DNA from 4 places in the Bacterioplanoides sp. SCSIO 12839 genome. Region 2 is predicted to be linked to each of the others. Evidence: predicted binding sites of a transcription regulator. Region 2 holds the regulator's gene; each other region holds the start of a gene.
What was found. Region 2 encodes sigma-54, which starts transcription at its own class of promoters, with help from an activator protein. Its sites were predicted from a motif close to TGGCACNNNNNTTGCTNT; they were not measured.
Positions count from the first base shown of each region.

Region 1: a site for sigma-54 is predicted at 1,718-1,735, ahead of flgB (flagellar basal body rod protein FlgB). Genes of this name have one in related genera too.
Region 3: a site for sigma-54 is predicted at 2,781-2,798, ahead of fliE (flagellar hook-basal body complex protein FliE). Genes of this name have one in related genera too.
Region 4: a site for sigma-54 is predicted at 2,164-2,181, ahead of flgF (flagellar basal-body rod protein FlgF). Genes of this name have one in related genera too.

Region 1 is NZ_CP073745.1:2,624,595-2,629,116, reverse strand. It holds gene KFF03_RS12095 (chemotaxis protein CheV) at 1-664, shown strand, start outside; gene KFF03_RS12090 (protein-glutamate O-methyltransferase CheR) at 702-1,523, shown strand; gene flgB (flagellar basal body rod protein FlgB) at 1,774-2,172, shown strand; gene flgC (flagellar basal body rod protein FlgC) at 2,175-2,621, shown strand; gene KFF03_RS12075 (flagellar hook assembly protein FlgD) at 2,632-3,426, shown strand; gene KFF03_RS12070 (flagellar hook-basal body complex protein) at 3,461-4,522, shown strand, end outside.
Region 2 is NZ_CP073745.1:319,709-324,230, forward strand. It holds gene KFF03_RS01540 (HPr family phosphocarrier protein) at 1-49, opposite strand, end outside; gene rapZ (RNase adapter RapZ) at 88-948, opposite strand; gene ptsN (PTS IIA-like nitrogen regulatory protein PtsN) at 1,077-1,535, opposite strand; gene hpf (ribosome hibernation-promoting factor, HPF/YfiA family) at 1,549-1,851, opposite strand; gene KFF03_RS01560 (RNA polymerase factor sigma-54) at 1,896-3,455, opposite strand; gene lptB (LPS export ABC transporter ATP-binding protein) at 3,637-4,365, opposite strand; gene lptA (lipopolysaccharide transport periplasmic protein LptA) at 4,362-4,522, opposite strand, start outside.
Region 3 is NZ_CP073745.1:671,413-675,934, reverse strand. It holds gene fliG (flagellar motor switch protein FliG) at 1-567, opposite strand, end outside; gene fliF (flagellar basal-body MS-ring/collar protein FliF) at 560-2,287, opposite strand; gene fliE (flagellar hook-basal body complex protein FliE) at 2,302-2,694, opposite strand; gene KFF03_RS03185 (GMC family oxidoreductase) at 2,953-4,522, shown strand, end outside.
Region 4 is NZ_CP073745.1:2,619,588-2,624,109, forward strand. It holds gene KFF03_RS12055 (flagellar basal body L-ring protein FlgH) at 1-555, opposite strand, end outside; gene flgG (flagellar basal-body rod protein FlgG) at 564-1,349, opposite strand; gene flgF (flagellar basal-body rod protein FlgF) at 1,378-2,124, opposite strand; gene KFF03_RS12070 (flagellar hook-basal body complex protein) at 2,413-4,522, opposite strand, start outside.

The DNA.
Region 1 (4,522 bases), 1.6 Mb from region 2:
AGACGACACGTTTGTGATCATTACCGAATACAACGGTAAAACCCAGGGCTTTCTGGTGGCGGGCGTTGAGCGCATTGTGAATATGAACTGGGAAGAGATTCATCCGCCACCGAAGGGTACTGGACGCGACCATTATCTGACGGCCGTGACAGAGGTGGATAATCAGCTGGTTGAAATCATTGATGTGGAAAAAATCCTGGCGGAAGTGGCGCCGATCAATGAAGAAATCAGTGAAGGCGTAATTTCTGAAGAAGTTCAGGAAGCCGCACATGCCCAGTGTGTGATGATTGTGGATGATTCAAAAATTGCCCGTAAGCAGATTACCCGCTGCCTGGAGCACATTGGTGTTGAAGTGGTGGCATTAAACGATGGCAAAGAGGCCTGGGAGCATCTGGAATCGATTGTTGAAGGTGGCGAGTCGCCTTCTGATCGCTACATGATGTTGATTTCCGACATTGAAATGCCAGAGATGGATGGCTACACCCTGACCTCGCGCATTCGCAGTGACAGCCGGATGGGGGACTTTTATGTGGTTCTGCATTCCTCGTTGAGTGGTGTATTTAATAAAGCCATGGTTGAAAAAGTCGGGGCGGATAACTTTATCGCTAAGTTTGATCCTGATGTTCTGGCTGAACAGGTTGCCCTGCGCATTGATAATGCGTGAAAAGGACATAGGCACTAATGGAAAAACAAGGTAAATAATGACGCTTACCATTTCAGCTGACGAGTACAACAAGTTCCGGAAAATACTGGAAGACTCCAGCGGTATTATGCTTGGAGAAGGCAAAGAATATCTGGTTACCAGCCGCTTACGACGGTTGCTGGAGCGGGAATCTCTGCTGACCTTCTCTGATCTGATGGCAAAGATGACAACCGACCGGAAGTTGCAGGAATCGGTTGTTGATGCCATGACCACGAATGAGACATTGTGGTTTCGGGACGATCATCCGTATCGTATTTTTCGCGACAAACTGCTACCGGAAGCGGCTGCAAAACGCAGAGCGCCAAAAGTCTGGTCAGCGGCGTGTTCCACCGGGCAAGAACCTTATTCTCTCAGTATCGAAATTGAGGAGTTTAAGCGTAAAAACCCGGGAGCCTTGCCGGCCGGAGAGCGAATTGTTGCGACGGATATTTCGCCGTCAGCACTGGCATCAGCAAAAGCCGGTAAATACCAGCAACTCGCAATACGCCGCGGTATGAGTGATGCTTACCTGAAAGCCTATTTCTCACCCGAAGAAAACGACAGCTGGAGCATTAATGCGCAAATCAAAAGTCGCGTCGATTTTCGTCCGCAAAATCTGCAGCAGAACTTTTCGTTGTTAGGGAAGTTCGACATTATTTTTTGCCGCAACGTTTTGATTTATTTTTCAGCAGATCTGAAGCTGGATATTCTCAAGCGAATGCACGCTTCGCTTAATCCTGGTGGCTATCTGATGCTGGGTGCATCGGAGGCGATGAATAATCTGCAGGATTATTTTGAAATGGTTCAGTGTCACCCGGGCATTATCTATCGGGCAAAATGAGTTTTGACTCAGCGCTCTGGAATAAGTCGCTCTTCTGCCTGTTACCTATCGTCGTATCACGATGACTAAAACCGCCTTCGGGCGGTTTTTTGTTTGCCGCTGGTTTGCCGCTGCGGCAATCTTCCTCTCTGCTATTGCCGTTTTGCCAAACTGTTAAAATCCTTAAGTGTATGAAAATAAAGGGTTTTTATAGTTGGCATTGTGTTTGCTGTATCCATTGCAAGCGAGATAACACACAAGTGGCAACAACATGGCTTCAATCAATTTCGACAACGCATTAGGACTCCACGCAAGCGCTTTACAACTGCGTGCGGCACGATCCGAAATTCTGGCGAACAACCTGGCGAATGCCGATACCCCGGGATTCAAGGCCCGCGATATCAATTTTCGTGCGGTGTTAGTGGGTGAAGTTGAAGCCCAGCAAAGCTTGTCAGTTGAGAAAACCCACTCCGGGCACCTTAGCGGCAGTACCCGGGTGGATGAGCATTTGTTGTATCGCAATCCAAGTCAGCCATCGATTGATGGTAATACTGTGGATAGCCAGATTGAAAAAGCGCAGTTTGCTAAAAACAGCATGGATTACAACGCTACCTTCGAATTCCTCAGTGGTAAGTTTAAAGGGCTGCGCAACGCAGTGCGGGGAGAATAATCATGTCATTAACCAATGTATTTGATATCGCCGGTTCCGGCATGAATGCCCAGTCCATTCGGCTGAACACCACGGCCAGTAATATTGCCAATGCCGAAAGTGCATCCAGTTCTGTTGAAGAAACCTACCGTGCCCGCAAGCCCTGGTTTGCCGTGATGCAAAAAGAATTTATAGCCGTGAATGAAAAGGGTGAGTTTCAACAGCTCAAAGGAAGCACCGGAATTGGTGTGCAGGTAAAAGGCATTGTCGAAAAAGATGCGCCACTGAAGCCCCGCTTTCAGCCCGATCATCCAATGGCGAATGAAGATGGTTATGTGTATTACCCCAATGTGAATGTGGTGGAAGAAATGACCGACATGATGTCTTCATCCCGTAGTTATCAGATGAATGTCGAAGTATTAAAAACCGCCAAACAAATGCTGCAGCGTACGTTAACGCTGGGTCAGTAAGGAGCGAATCATGACTATTAATAACGTTGGTGATTCTGCTCAGGTGCTTGAGCAATATCAGAATAACAACAAAGAAAATACCAAAAATACCGACAACGAATTGGGTCGCGATGCCTTCCTGGAATTAATGGTGGCGCAGTTAAAAAACCAGAACCCATTAAAACCGACGGATAACCAGGCATTTGTTGCTCAATTAGCGCAGTTCTCGACGGTTGAAGGTATTGGCCAGTTAAACGATACCACCGACAGTCTGGCATCCAAATTCAGCTCCGCTTCGGCACTGCAGGCATCCAGTATGGTTGGCCAGAATGTCATTGTTGAAGGCAATCAAAATGGTCTGTTATTGCATAACGGCATTGTCAGTGGCTACACCGAAGTGCCGGGCAGTGCCAGCAATATGGAATTACGCATCGAAGATGAAAATGGTCAGTTACTCGAACGTTTCTCGTTGGGAGCGCGTGGTGAAGGGCCTATGTCGGTTCGCTGGGATGGTTTAAATCTGATGGTGGATGGCGAAGTGGTGCAGTTTGATGCCAGTAAATTAAATCGCCAGGAATATCTGAAAGATGAAGACGGCGAATTTGTGACTGACGATAACGGCAACAAAATCATGGTTCCTTATCCGCCGGGCGAATACAAATTTAATGTCAGTGCTACGGTTGCCGGTCAGTCGGAACAACTGGGCATGGAAATGAGTTCTCGCGTTGACAGTGTCACGATGGGCCCGGGAGGCCAGGTGACATTGAACCTGACCGGTGGTCAGAAAGCGGGAATGGATCAGATTAAACAGGTTCTGAGTTCGTAACTCAGCTCGAATAAATTCCGACAGGAGTAAAATTATGGCTTTTAATATCGGTTTAAGTGGAATTCGTGCTGCCTCTACGGACCTGGAAGTACGTGGTAATAATATTTCCAATGCCAGCACCACAGGCTTTAAGCAATCCCGTGCTGAGTTTTCAGATGTCTACACCACAACATTATTAGGTACGGGTGTGCAGCCGGTCGGCAGTGGTGTGATGGTGGATAATGTTCGCCAACAATTCAGTCAGGGTAATATCAGCGGAACACAAAACTCGCTGGATATGGCCATCGATGGCAATGGTTTTTTTGTGCTGAATGATCGCGGCTCGGTTTCTTATACCCGTTCCGGCATTTTTTCACTGGATAAAGATGGCTATGTCGTTGCTAACAACGGCTCACGTTTGCAGGGTTATGAAGCCAACGCCAATGGCGTAGTGAACGGTGTGTTAAGCGATATTCAGATTCAGGTTGCCAACCAGCCACCACGATTAACTTCTCTTGTATCGGCGATTGTTAACGTGGATGCCGGTGCCAGTGTGTTACAAGAGCAGGGTCAGAGATTAGTGTCTAATGGCCTGGCAATTGGTGCCGCGGATTCCGGCATTATTGAAGATACCAGTTCGATTTTAGCATCCGAGTCGCAACCAACCAGTGCCGGAGCTCCGGCTCAGGTGGCCTTTGGTACTGACCTGGCGGTGGTTGCTGCAGCGGGTTATGGTGCCATCGCTATTGATATTGATTTGGGTGAGGGAGCTGGTGTGCAGACTGTCACACTGGCCGGTGTGGCTGCCGGTGGCACGGTAGCTGATGTGTTATCGGATATTCAGAATGCACTGGATACCACCCTGGGATCACAACAGATTCGTGCAGGCCAGGTGACCGGTACCGGCGAATTATTACTCAGCCGGGCTGGTTACAATGCTACGAATGGCACCAGCTTTACTATTTCCAATACGGCTGCCTGGGACGGTGCTTTTGGCGCCAGTGGTGCCGTGACTCCGGGCGTGCAGGGCTCACGTTTGTTTGTTGGCTCTAACCCGTTAACCGCCGATTTTCGTAGTATTCCGGGTACCTCAACCACCACACGAACCACGTCAACT
Region 2 (4,522 bases):
GAGCATGCAGCCCCAGCTTGTTGATGATGGTGATTTCCTGGCAAATCATTCCGTGGTCTCTGAGTTACACCGGTTAAATTAAAAGGATTATTCGACTATCGCTTGTTCGCGATGGCGAACCTGAACATTAGCGAACTGATCGCGGAATTGTCCAGCTAATTGCTCGGCCATAAATACTGAGCGATGTTGTCCGCCGGTACAACCAATGGCAATGGTCATATAACTGCGATTGGCTTCTATAAAGGACGGCAGCCAGTTGTCGACAAACTGAGCGATATCCCGCTGCATGCGACCCACTTCTTCTTTACTGCTGAGGAAATCCTGAATTTCTTTATCACGGCCGGTGAACTGGCGTAATGCCGGGTCCCAATAGGGGTTGGGCAGATTACGGACATCAAATACGTAGTCTGCGTCTTTCGGGATGCCGTATTTAAAGCCAAAAGACTTAAACAGGATGGCAATGTCGCTGCCTTCTTTTTCAGCAACACGTTTTTTAATCAGGAAGCGTAACTCGTGGACTGACATGCTGGTGGTATCCAGTGTCAGGTCGGCAATATTAGCAATTGGTTCCAGTAGTTGCCGTTCCTGGTCAATCGCTTCGGACAGGGAGGTAGCGTCATTAGTCAGTGGGTGTTTGCGACGGGTAGCACTGAAGCGTTGTAATAACACATCATCACCGGCATCCAGATAAATGACTTCCAGTTTGTATTCGTGGTGAGGCAGGTTGTGCAGGGTGTTCTGAATCTGCTCGAAGGTGTGTGCCAGGTTGCGGGCATCAACACTGACGGCCACTTTTTTTAATCGCTCTTCGTTGTGCGTTTCCAGTACCAGGTCGTCAAGCAAGCCAATAGGCAGGTTGTCAATGCAATAAAAACCGCAATCTTCCAGTACATGTAATGCACTGGATTTACCTGAGCCAGACCGGCCACTGATTACCACAAGACGCATAAAACGTTCCTTGAAATGAGGAGACAATTCAGATCGGCACATAACCAAATAGTTCAGTACCGAATAGTTCAGTTATAGCAGGGTTTTGTGACTATTTGTGACGTGTGCTCACAATTTGTCCGGAAATTTTATTGGGCGCTTAAAGCGCGTTTATAAAACTGACAAGTATCCGGGGCATTCCTCAACGCTTCGCGGAAGGCCGGCTCACTGAAATTGCGGGCTAACATCGATAATATTTGCAGGTGCTCATCAGTCGCTTCTTCGGGCACCAGCAAGGCAAACACCAGGTCGACCGGTTGACGATCAATTGCGTCATAGTCGATCGGTTGTTGCAGCCGTAACAGCACGCCAAAGGCCTGGGTGCATTCTTTTAAACGGCAGTGCGGGATTGCAATGCCTTCACCGATTCCGGTACTGCCAAGACGCTCGCGTCCTAACAAACGCTCAAAAATATCGTCGGCGGTACTGCCAGCCAGCTGTGATGAGATTTTTTCTCCCAGGTATTCCAGCAGCTTTTTTTTGCTGGAAACCGGAACATCAATTTCACTCTGCTCGGCGCTTAAGATATCGGTGATGGCGGTGCTCATGATAAAACCTGAATCAGTGACCGTGCTTACGTGCAACCAGTTTTTCTTTGTGTTTCAGAACCTGACGATCCAGTTTATCAATCATGGCGTCGATGGCGGCATACATATCATCGCTGTCGGCACTGGCATTCAGATCCGCACCACTGACGTGAATGGTGGCTTCAGCGTGGTGGCGTTCGTCTTTTTCTACTGTCAGAGTGACCTGAGCGGTGGTAATGTTGTCAAAATGACGGGTGATTTTGCCCATCTTTTCCTCAACATGGCCCTGCATGGCTTCAGTGATCTCAACATGATGGCCACTTACATTAATCTGCATAGTCAGACTCCTTCTTGTTTTGTCTGAGGTTAGATTGCGCTGACTTAAATCAGCTGCTTGCGTTCATTTGACGGCGGTATTTGCATCGCTTCGCGGTATTTAGCCACAGTACGGCGAGCTACCTTAATACCCTTTTCGCCCAATATGGCGGCAATTTTATTGTCGCTTAATGGTTTGCGTTGGTTTTCTTCGGCGATCAGTTTTTTGATCATGGCACGAATGGCTGTCGAAGAACACTCACCACCGGAGTCGGTGCTGACATGGCTGGAGAAGAAATATTTCAGCTCAAAAATACCACGCGGTGTGTGCATGTACTTTTGTGTGGTCACCCGGGAAATGGTGGATTCATGCATGCCAACGGCTTCGGCAATGTCATGTAACACCAGAGGTTTCATTTTTTCTTCGCCTTCTTCGAAGAACTCAATCTGGTATTCAACAATTTTTGTAGCAACTTTCAGCAAGGTATCGTTACGACTCTGCAGGCTTTTAATAAACCAGCGGGCTTCCTGCAGGTGATCCTTGATAAAGGTATTGTCAGCACTGTTATCTGAACGTTTAACCAAGGAGGCATAGCCTTCATTGACGCGCAGTTTCGGCGCAATATCCGGGTTGAGTTCTACCCGCCATTCATCGCGAATGTTGCGAACGATAACGTCTGGAACTACGTATTCCGCCTGATCCGGAGAAATACCGGCTCCCGGTTTCGGGTTGAGTTCTTTTACCAGGCGCAGAACCGCTTTCAGGCTCTCTTCTTTGAGTTTGGTTTTACGCATCAGGGTTGGGTAGTCTTTACTGCCCAACATATCAATGTAATCACCAATCACCATCTGGGCTTCTTTTAGCCAAGGTGTGTCAGTGGGCAGCTGAGCCAATTGCAGCAGCAGGCATTCCCGTAAGTCACGGCAAAATACTCCGGCCGGGTCAAATTGCTGTAAGCGGCGTAACACCACTTTCACTTCATCTTCTTCGACTTCCAGTTCTGGATCCATGCTTTCCAGAATATCTTCAATGCTGGTGTGCAGATAACCATCACTGTCGACACCGTCAATAAACATCAACGCCATCTCGCGATCGGTATCCGACATTGGCGTCAGGTTCAGCTGCCACAACAGGTGATCCTGTAAGTCATCGGTCGTCGCATGGCGGGAGTCATAATCAAGATCGTCATCAATCGGACCAGACCCTGAAGCAACGCCTGCAGTAGGCTGGTAAGTGTCATCCCAGTTACTATCGACCGGCAGTTCATCAGGAAGTTGCTCATTAGAGAGGTGATCGCCCACTTCCTGATTATCCGGAGAATGAGATTCGTCTAATGTGTGCTCGGGTGCCGCGTTATCCTGATCAGCCGCAGTGGCGGTGTATTCTTTGTCGTCGTGGGAATCGCTGCTCTGATCGTTGTTGGTACCATCAGAGCTTTCGTTTGCGGATGGGGCAAAGTCTTCAGCGCCATGCTCTTCACTTTCCAGCATGGGGTTGGAATCCAGCGCTTCCTGAATTTCCTGCTGCAGATCCAGTGTTGAGAGTTGCAGCAAGCGAATGGCCTGTTGTAACTGTGGGGTCATGGTCAGCTGCTGACCCATCTTTAACTGGAGAGATGCTTTCATAAACTGTTGATATTCACCTGAGGTGCGGAGCAATCATCTGGCCCGAATACTAAAAAATGAGCCAACCAATACTCAGCATTATAGGCAATGAGGCGAGACTTGGAATCCCTGTTTGCCCTGAGATGTCATAAAAATTGCTTTGCTTTTTTAACGTATTTGGCTTATGTCGTCGCAAGGCGAATCACAGGCGGAAGTCGTCTCCCAGATACACTTTACGGACTTGTTCATTCGCCAGCACCTCGTCGGCGCTGCCTTCCGCAATAATATGACCACCACCCACGATGTAGGCTTTTTCACAAATGGCCAGCGTTTCACGGACGTTATGGTCCGTAATTAACACGCCGATGCCGCGGTCTTTGAGTTGGCGAATAATATCCATGATGTCGGATACCGAAATTGGATCCACCCCTGCAAAAGGCTCGTCCAGCAGAATAAAGGACGGTTCCGCGGCTAAGGCCCGGGCAATTTCTACCCGGCGACGTTCGCCCCCGGATAGCGCCATACCTAAGCTGCTGCGGATGTGTTGAATATGGAATTCATCCAGCAGGCCTTCGAGACGTTCCAATCGTTGTTGTCGATTCAGGTCTTTGCGGGTTTCCAGAATTGCCATGATGTTATCGGCGACTGATAACTTACGGAAAATCGAGGCTTCCTGTGGTAAATAACCAATGCCTTGTTGTGCGCGGCCATGCATGGGCAGGTGGCTGATGTCCTGATCATCAATTTTGATGCGGCCTTTATCGGCCTGAACCAGATTAACGATCATGTAGAAGCAGGTGGTTTTACCGGCGCCATTCGGGCCCAATAAGCCAACAATCTGACCACTTTGTACCGACATGGATACGTCTTTAACCACTTCGCGGCCATTGTAGCTTTTGGCCAGGTGTTCAGCTTTTAAGGTTTTTTTCATGGTTGTTCTGCTGCATCCGCGGGTGTGGGCTCAGCTGATTTTTTTTCTGGCTGAATCACGACTTTAATTCGTTGTGGTTTTTCCGCTTCACCGGTCTGAGGGTCTACAACGTCCTCAGGTTCAGACGAGGACGCTAAAACGCGTTCATTGGTGATGT
Region 3 (4,522 bases), 350 kb from region 2:
GTTCAATTCCTGCAAGGCAGCCGGCTGAACCGCTTCCAGTGCTGCCACCCGCATGACGATATCCAGGCGTACTTTTTCATCGAAGTTAGAGAGAATTTCCGCCGACTGGTCGGAGTCAAGATACGACACTACAATCGCCTGAATCTGCGGGTGCTCATGACGGATTAAGTCAGAAACCTGACGCGGCTCCATCCACTTCAGAGAATCCAGCCCGGTGGTGTTGCCGCCCAGCAAAATACGGTCAATCAGGGCACCGGCTTTATCAGAACCCAGTGCCTGGGTCAGCATATTACGGATATAGGCATCGGAGCCCAGGCCCATACCGGTCTGACCACTGACAGACTCAAGGAATTCAGCCACCACACCTTCGACCTGAGTCTGGTTCACATTGGTCAGGGTCGCCATGGTGGTGCCGACTTTCTGAACCTCTTTTGGCCCCATGTGTTTAAGAATTTCTGCGGCGTCTTTTTCGCCCAGTGTCATCAGCAATACTGCTGCACGATCCACCCGGCTCAGGGAAGACAGGTCACCATCACCTGCTTCTGCCGGTGCATTTTCTTCAGCCATCGCCTTCGTTCACCCATTTAATTACGACTTGCGCCACCCGTGCCGGATCTTCAGCAATCAGACCTTTTAATGCGTCCAGTTGACGTTCAAAACTTTCCGAGGCGCCCGGCAGCAGGAACTCATCCATACCCGACAGCGTGACTTTCTCTTCATCCAGGCCCGCTTCGGCATCTTCCAGTTCTTCCAGCAGCGTCAGCTCATTATCTTCACGGCCACGGTTGGCAATACTTTTAATTGTAGGCCGGATCACACCGAAGATAAGTACCAGGATAAATAGTCCGGCCATGATTTGTTTCATGATTTCCCAGAACCATGGCTGAGTCCAGAAATCCGGATCGCCCAGCGACAAATCACCGTCGCCCATAAAGGCGGAATTAATCACGTTCACACTGTCACCGCGAGCGGCGTTAAAGCCCACAGCATCTTTCACCAGCACTTCCAGACGCTGTAAATCGGCCGCCTGCCAGGGCACATAGACGGTATCGCCATCGGCATTCAGGGTTTCACGATCATTCACCACCACGGCAACCGTTAAACGGCGAATACGGCCCACCTGATGTTGTTTAAAACTGAGGGTACGATCGACTTCGTAATTGCGGGTCGCTTCTGAGCGGCGATTCACCGGCGCACCACCTCCGGCGCCCGGGCCAGTCGCTTCTTCCGGCACCGTAGCATCAACTGGCGGTTGATTGGATAACGCACCCGGAATGCCACCATCGGGAGCACCTGAGTTTTCTTCATCAATTAATTGTTCGCTGCGCAGCGCAATCAGATCCGGGTTGTACAGTTCTTCAGTTTGTTCCTGAACGGTGAAGTCGACATCAGCTGAGACTTCCGCTTTGTAATTTTCTACACCTAACACTGGTCGCAGAATATTATTCACCGCCTGAGCAATCGAACCTTCGACTTTTTCGGTGTATTCCAGTTGTTTGGTTGCCAGAATTTCGTCGCTTTGCTCTTCTTCTTTGGACAACAAGTTGCCTTGCTGGTCCACCACCGACACATCACCTTTGTCCATCTCAGAAACACTCGATGCCACCAGATTGACGATGGCTTCGACCTGATTTTTGGACAACTCACGGCCGGGATAAATTTCAACAAATACCGACGCTCGTGGCTTGCGCTGATCGCGTACAAACACCGATTGTTTTGGCAGCGCCAGATGAACGCGGGCATTACGCACCGCTTTTACAGAGGTGATGGTACGCGCCAGTTCACCTTCTAAACCACGACGGTAACGGGCATTTTCAATAAACTGACTGGTGCCAAGTTTGCTGTCCTGATCCAGCACTTCCAGGCCCACAGTTTTATCATCGATTAAACTGGCCGATGCCAACACCATACGTGCTTCGTGCAGATCATTGGCCTGCACCATTAAAATCTGAGAACCCGGATCAATTTCAAACGGTATGCCTTCACGCTGCAAAACTTCAATAATGTCCTGAGCGTTATGATCCTGCAGACGGGTAATTAAAGGTTTGTAGCTGGGGTCCTGAGACCAGATCATGATCGCAATCGCCAACGCAATTACCAGAGCAACACCAGCAATCACGCCAGCCTGACGCACAATGGTCAGTTTGTTAAAACCAGCCAGAACCGGGTGTGCGCCTTCATCCGGATTTTCACCCGTATTAGCCGGGAGTTCTTCCTGGTTTACCGGTGCATCATTGGTCGCTGGATTGGCTGCTGCCGGGGCAGTTTGTGCAGGTGCATTTTCCATGATTCAGATCCTGCTTACACCGGCATGTTCATCACGTCTTTATAAGCTTCAACCAGCTTATTACGTACCTGGGTCATTGCCTGAAACGATACCGATGATTTTTGCATGGCAATCATCACTTCCGGCAAGTCAACGCTGGGGTCGCCCTGCTCAAAACGCTTCTGCAAATCACCCGAGGTCTTCTGATTGGCATTAACGGTATCAATGGCGTTTTTAAACATATCCTGAAAGTTGGGTGCTGTCGGATCACCGACCGGCTTTTCAGCGCCCTGAGGGTTCGTGATCGCCTGCGGACGCAGCTGATCAACCTGGCCGGCATTCTGGTTTTCATGGTTACTGCGAATCTGGTCTTTCACCTGGCGCATTTGCATTAATACAGCATTCACATCAACGCGATTATTTACCATGTCATTTACCTCGAAAGCCGAATCCAAAACCATTTACTGACGCTGTTATTCTGTTTGCGCGTCATTTTTTTAACTCTTGACTGAGTTTTGCAAACTGCTTGCCAACTCCTGTTACTTCTTCACGATTCATGACCTTTTTTCTCTGCCCTCACGAAACTTTCACGGTTTTACAGAGCTTTATTATCAAAATACTTATCAAAATATGGGCTGTGCGTTATAACAACGGCATAAAAAATAAGATCAAAGGAAATACAGGTCATGAGTTACGACTATTTGATTGTGGGTGCCGGCTCCGCAGGCTCTACCCTGGCACGACGTTTATCTGAAGACCCAAACAACAAGGTCTGCTTGCTGGAAGCAGGCCCGGCTGATAACAGCCTGATGGTAAAAATTCCGGTAGGGGTTATTGCCATGATGCACAGTAAAAAGCGCAACTGGCAGTACTGGACCGAGCCTCAGGAGCAATTGGATAACCGCGAAATTTTTTGTCCGCGAGGTAAAACCTTCGGTGGCTCATCGTCCATCAATGCCATGATCTATACCCGCGGCCATCGTTGGGACTACGATCACTGGGCTGAACTGGGCAACAATGGCTGGAGTTATGACGACGTTCTGCCCATTTTCAAACGCAGTGAAAATCAGGAACGGGGTGCCGACGATTATCATGGCGTTGGTGGTGGCTTAAACGTTGCCGATCTGCGTTATCGCCACCCGGTGAGCGAAACCTTTGTTGAAGCCGGGCAGCAGGCTGGTTTTGCGCTGAATAATGACTTTAATGGCGAAGAACAAGAAGGTGTTGGTTTTTATCAGGTCACACAAAAGAATGGTGAACGCTGGTCAGCCGCTCGTGGGCAATTGCACCCAGTGCTTGATCGCTCCAATCTGACGGTTATCTCAGGCGCACTGGCTAATCGTGTGCTGTTTGATGGTAAACGTGCCAGTGGCGTTGAGTACACACAAAACGGTGAAAGCGAGACTAAGCGCATTGATGCCACTCGAGTGATTTTATCCGGTGGCGCGATTAACTCTCCACAGTTATTACTGTTGTCTGGAGTTGGCCCAAAAGCCGAGCTGGATCGCCATGGCATTTCTCAGGTAGCTGAACTGCCCGGCGTGGGTGAAAACCTGCAAGATCACCTGGATGTGATTGCGGTTACCAAGTCGACAAAGCGCAATGCCTTAAGCTTTGCCCCAAGCTATTACATCCCGACTGGCGTGAAAGCCGTTGCCAATTACGCTCTGAATCGTGAAGGCCCACTGACGTCCAATGCAGCGGAATCCGGCGGTTTTATCAAAAGTGACGAACAACAGGACATTCCGGATTTACAAATCCACATGACCGCAGCACCGCTGGACAACCATGCACTGGATCTGCGTTTTACACTGCAATGGGCTTACTCTTGCCATATCTGTGATCTGCGTCCCAAAAGCCGCGGCACGGTACGCTTAAAGAGTCGTAACCCGGCAGAGGCTCCGGCGATTGATCCGCGTTATTTATCCGATCCGGCCGATGTTGAAACTCTGCTGAAAGGGATCAAGCATGTGCGCAACATTATGGCTCAACCCGCATTTGATCACTGTCGTGGCGACGAAATTTTCCCGGGGAGTGATGTTCAAACCGATGAAGAATTAGTTGAGTTTATCCGTAAAAAAGCAGACACCATTTATCACCCGGTGGGCACCTGTAAAATGGGTGATGATGACATGGCGGTTGTGGATACTGAGCTGAAAGTTCATGGACTTGAGAATTTATGGGTTGTTGATGCTTCCATTATGCCGACTCTGGTTGGCGGCAATACTAATGCCCCGACGGTAATGATTGCCCATA
Region 4 (4,522 bases), 1.6 Mb from region 2:
ATCCGGTGAAATATCCTGCGGACGAATCATGCCGGTAATTCGGATATATTCGTCACCTTCACTCAGGGTTAACCATTTTTCGCCGCGAATTTTTAAAATGCCGTTCGGCATAATGTCCGCTACAGACACGCTGATCTGGCCGGTTAAACTGTTGGAGCGATCCGCCTCACCAGTACCGGTAAATTCTTTTTCACTGTCATAATCGGTAGTCAGACTGACGTTACGCCAGCCAGGCACCATACCCGCAATGGCGGTCGGCGTGATCACCGCGCTGGAATCTTTTTCCATCGTCGTTTCGGCCGATTTACTGGAACGATAACGCTCATCAAAAATGACCGTAATAATGTCACCCACACGACGCGCTTGTTGATCAGTAAAAAATCCATTGGTGTACGCTGGATTAAATAGTGAACCACTGACACTGGGAGTCGGCTGCAGGCTTTGGGCAGAAACCGGCGCATAGTCCGGATCATTCGGGTACACATCTGGCTCAAACGGAACCGAAGTACAGGCCGTCAGAATCGATAATGATGATAACGTGATGAGTTTTTTCATACATCCTCCTACACGTTTTGTGTCAGGAATTGCAGCATGCCATCTGCGGCTGATACAACTTTGGAGTTCATTTCGTAAGAGCGCTGGACGGTGATCATTTTCACCAGTTCCTCCACCACTTCGACGTTGGATTTTTCCAGTGCGCCTTGTTCAACACTGCCAAAACCATCTTCAGAAGGTGTGCCACCTTGCGGCGCACCACTGGAAGCTGTTTCCAGAAATATATTGCCACCAGTGGATTCCAGGCCCGCTGGATTAATAAAATCCATGGTTTCCAGCTGACCTAATTCCTGAGGATTCGGGTCACCATTAATCGTGACCTGAACAATGCCGTCTTTACTGACGGTGACTTTATTAGCCTGTTCCGGAATGGTGATTTGTGGCTCCAGAGGATAACCATTTACATTCACCACGGTGCCTTCATCGTTAATATGAAAAGTACCGTCGCGGGTGTAACCAATATTGCCGTCTGGCAAGGTAATCTGAAAAAAGCCACGTCCATTAATGGCTAAATCCAGAGGCTGGTCGGTTAATTCCAATGAACCCGTGGTAAAAATCTTTTGTGTCCCGGCAGTACGAACACCGGTACCTAATTGCAAACCCGACGGTAAACGACTATCGGCCGATGAGTTGGCACCTGGTTGACGCTGGATTTGATACAACAAATCTTCAAATACCGGGCGGTCTTTTTTGAAGCCAGTGGTGGCAACGTTGGCCAGGTTGTTCGATACCGTCGATAGCGCAAGATCCTGAGCTTCAAGGCCGGTTTTACTTACCCAAAGTGCTGGTAACATAATTTTTTCCTCTTAATTCAGTCGCGGATCATTGCGCGGATAAAATCTGGGTAGCCGCCTGAGCATTTTCATCGGCTTTCTTCATCATTTTGACCTGCATTTCATACTGACGATTAATGGCAATCAGGTCGGTTAATTCTTTTACGGCGTTGACGTTACTGCCTTCAACAAAACCATTGACCAGAGTAATGTTCGGGTCAACGGGAGCCTGTTGTGTGGCCGGATCACGAAAGCGGAATAAACCATCTTCACCTTTTTCCAGTAACGCCGGATCTGGGTTCACTAATTTCAGTTGCACGGGTTCGGCTACCGCCGTTGGTGCTTCACCTAATGGTTGTACCGTGACAATACCTGCGCGACTGATTTCAATTTTTTCAAATTCCGGCAACACCACCGGGCCACCGTCACCCAATAACTGAAGGCCACTGCCGTTTAATAAACGTCCGGTTGGATCGACACTTAAGTCTCCGGCGCGGGTGTAAGCTTCTTCACCGTTAGGCCCCTGTACCGCAAACCAACCTGCACCTTCGATGGTGACATCCATCCGGCGGCCGGTTTCGATTAACGGCCCTTGGCGAAAATCACTGGACGGGCGCTCGGTCATCGCATAAGCACGCGTCGGAAAGTGTTCACCAAAAACGCCCATCGCACGGCTCTGGGCATAGTCGGCTCTGAAACCAGTGGTGTTCACATTGGCCAGGTTATTGGCACGCGCACTTTGATTCAGGGTATTTTGTTTAGCGCCTGACATTGCGATGTAAAGGGCACGATCCATAACGGAACCTCAAACAGTCTTTGGTAATCTGAATGAGATACTGCACGGGCTGTGCCAAGTAAGATTTTTTATTATTTTTCAATCACTTAGATAGAAAAGAAGGTTTTTTGACGGGAGCAGCGGCAAGTTTTCCGTCAAGATAACGGAAGGGGCTTGCCGCTCTGAAATAGATGCATGTTCAGTAAACTAAGCTTTTAGCCGCACTCATCACAATCGCCCTCCATGGCTCTGCTGATGAGCACGCAACGTCCTGTTGCTGCTATTAAAAGCTTGGCTTACTAAATGAGATTAGATCTGCAGGATGGTTTGTGTCACCTGATCCACCGTTTCAATGGTTTTGGAACTGGCCTGGAAGTTTCGCTGGGCAATGATTAACCCGACTAATTCTTCAGACAGATCCACGTTCGAGTCTTCCAAAGCAGAAGAACGAATCTGACCAAACGAAGCAGTTCTTGGTGAGCCAATGGTCGGCACACCCGATTCAAACGACTCAGCCCAGCCGGTATCGCCCAGTGGCGTCAGTCCTTCCGGATTACGGAAGTTACCCAGCGCCACCTGCCCTAACGTCTGTGCCTGACCATTGGTGAAACGGGCAAAGATAATTCCTTCACTGTCGACTTCCAGACCGGTCAGACGACCAGTGGAATAGCCATTCTGGTTCACTTCATTGACCGAGAATGGGCTACCAAACTGGGTCGAGCCATCCAGGCTAATCTGGAAGTTAGAGTTGGTTGGCGGCTCCGTTAACGGCAAGCCACCTTCTAAGACATTCACCGAACCAATAGCACCGTTCGGGTTGCCATCGGCATCCACCGGATCCCAGTTAGTAATAAAGATATCGCCGGTTGCTTCAGTATCCAGCGTGCCGTCCTGATTAAAGAACAGCTCCTGGCGGTAACGGGTCGGTTCCAGGTTTTGCGGGAATGGCAGCGTTGCATCCGGATCACCCACTTCGCGGCCATCAATCTGTACATACATCGCCCACAGATTTTGTTCATTCGGTCGTGTTGGGTCGACCGGCTCTTTAACAAAGAACTGAGTCATCACATGGGCGTTACCCAGGCTGTCATAAATGGTGGTTGAGGTCGCGTGGTTGTAGGTGTCCTGATCGGTTGGATCAAAAGCATTCAAGGTGAATGGCGTGAATTCATCTTCGGTTAACGCGCCAAAGATACCGGAAACAACCGGATCCGGATTACTCAGCGAGTAATTTTCATTCAGAGTGAATGTCACCACACCACCCACAGCTGCCGCGGTATCAGCGGTAGCCGTGCCACCTAACACAACCGGTCCGGAGTTCTGAGCACCCTGCACCACAATCGAGTCGGTGACCACCGGGCTGCTGATTTCAAGCTTAATGTCACGACCAATATCGTTGGTAATGATCAAATCACCCGCTTCATTGGTGGAAGCGTTAAAGGCTGGCAAGGTTGTGCTGCGTAATGAATTAATTTCTTCAACCAGATCCGGAATCGAGGTTGACGTCAGCTGCTGGCCATTCAACGTCAGGCGCATATCATTACCCGGCGAGTTGAAACCGCTTAACGGGATATTCATGGTACTGATAGCGGAAGTAGTGACACCCGGCTGCTGGTTAAAAATGGAAACAATTTCATTCGCTTCGGCATTTTCCGGAATGGTGATCACGGTTTCGTTACCGTCCGGGTCAGTCAACGTGACTTTTTGCTCCGGATATTCATTGCTGACACCGGCAATACCTGTGGTTAATAAGCTGGCATTGTTAGGGTCAACCTGCAGCAAACCAAACAAATCGCCTTGTGAAATATCCGGACCACCGGCGGTAACATCACTGATGGAAATAATGGATGGTTCACCCGATTCTACGGCCACCAGCTGCAGTTTAAATTCTGGCGGTGCTACCCGAGGTTCAATTTCAACGGCTTCAGCGCGCACACCAATATAGCTATCAGCGTCCTGACTGTTCAGCTGGCGGTTAATGCTCGCCGCTAACTGTTGTACTGAGCGGTAATCTTCATCCAGAGAAATCAGCACGGAGCCGCTGCGGTTGTCATTATCCGGTGCCGGAACCGTCAGGTTAATCCGGAAACTGTTGGTTTTATCGACTTCATCCTGACCCGTCACGGTAAAGGTACTGGTCAGCCCTAACGCGGCCAGAGCCTGAGGCTCGGCAGTCGTTGCTGTAAAGGCCACGCCTTCTGTTGAGCCGGTTTGGGTATTAGTGAAAACTAACTGACCGCCCACCGCATCAACGGATACTTTCCCGGCAATACCCGCGGCACCAATAAAGATATCAATTTGTTGTTGAATCGCGACAGCCAGGTCATCCAGAGAAGCATAAGCCGCAGGCGGAATCGTAATCGTGAATGGACCACCACCATTACCCGTGCTACTGGTGACTTCCAGCTGGAATTCATTA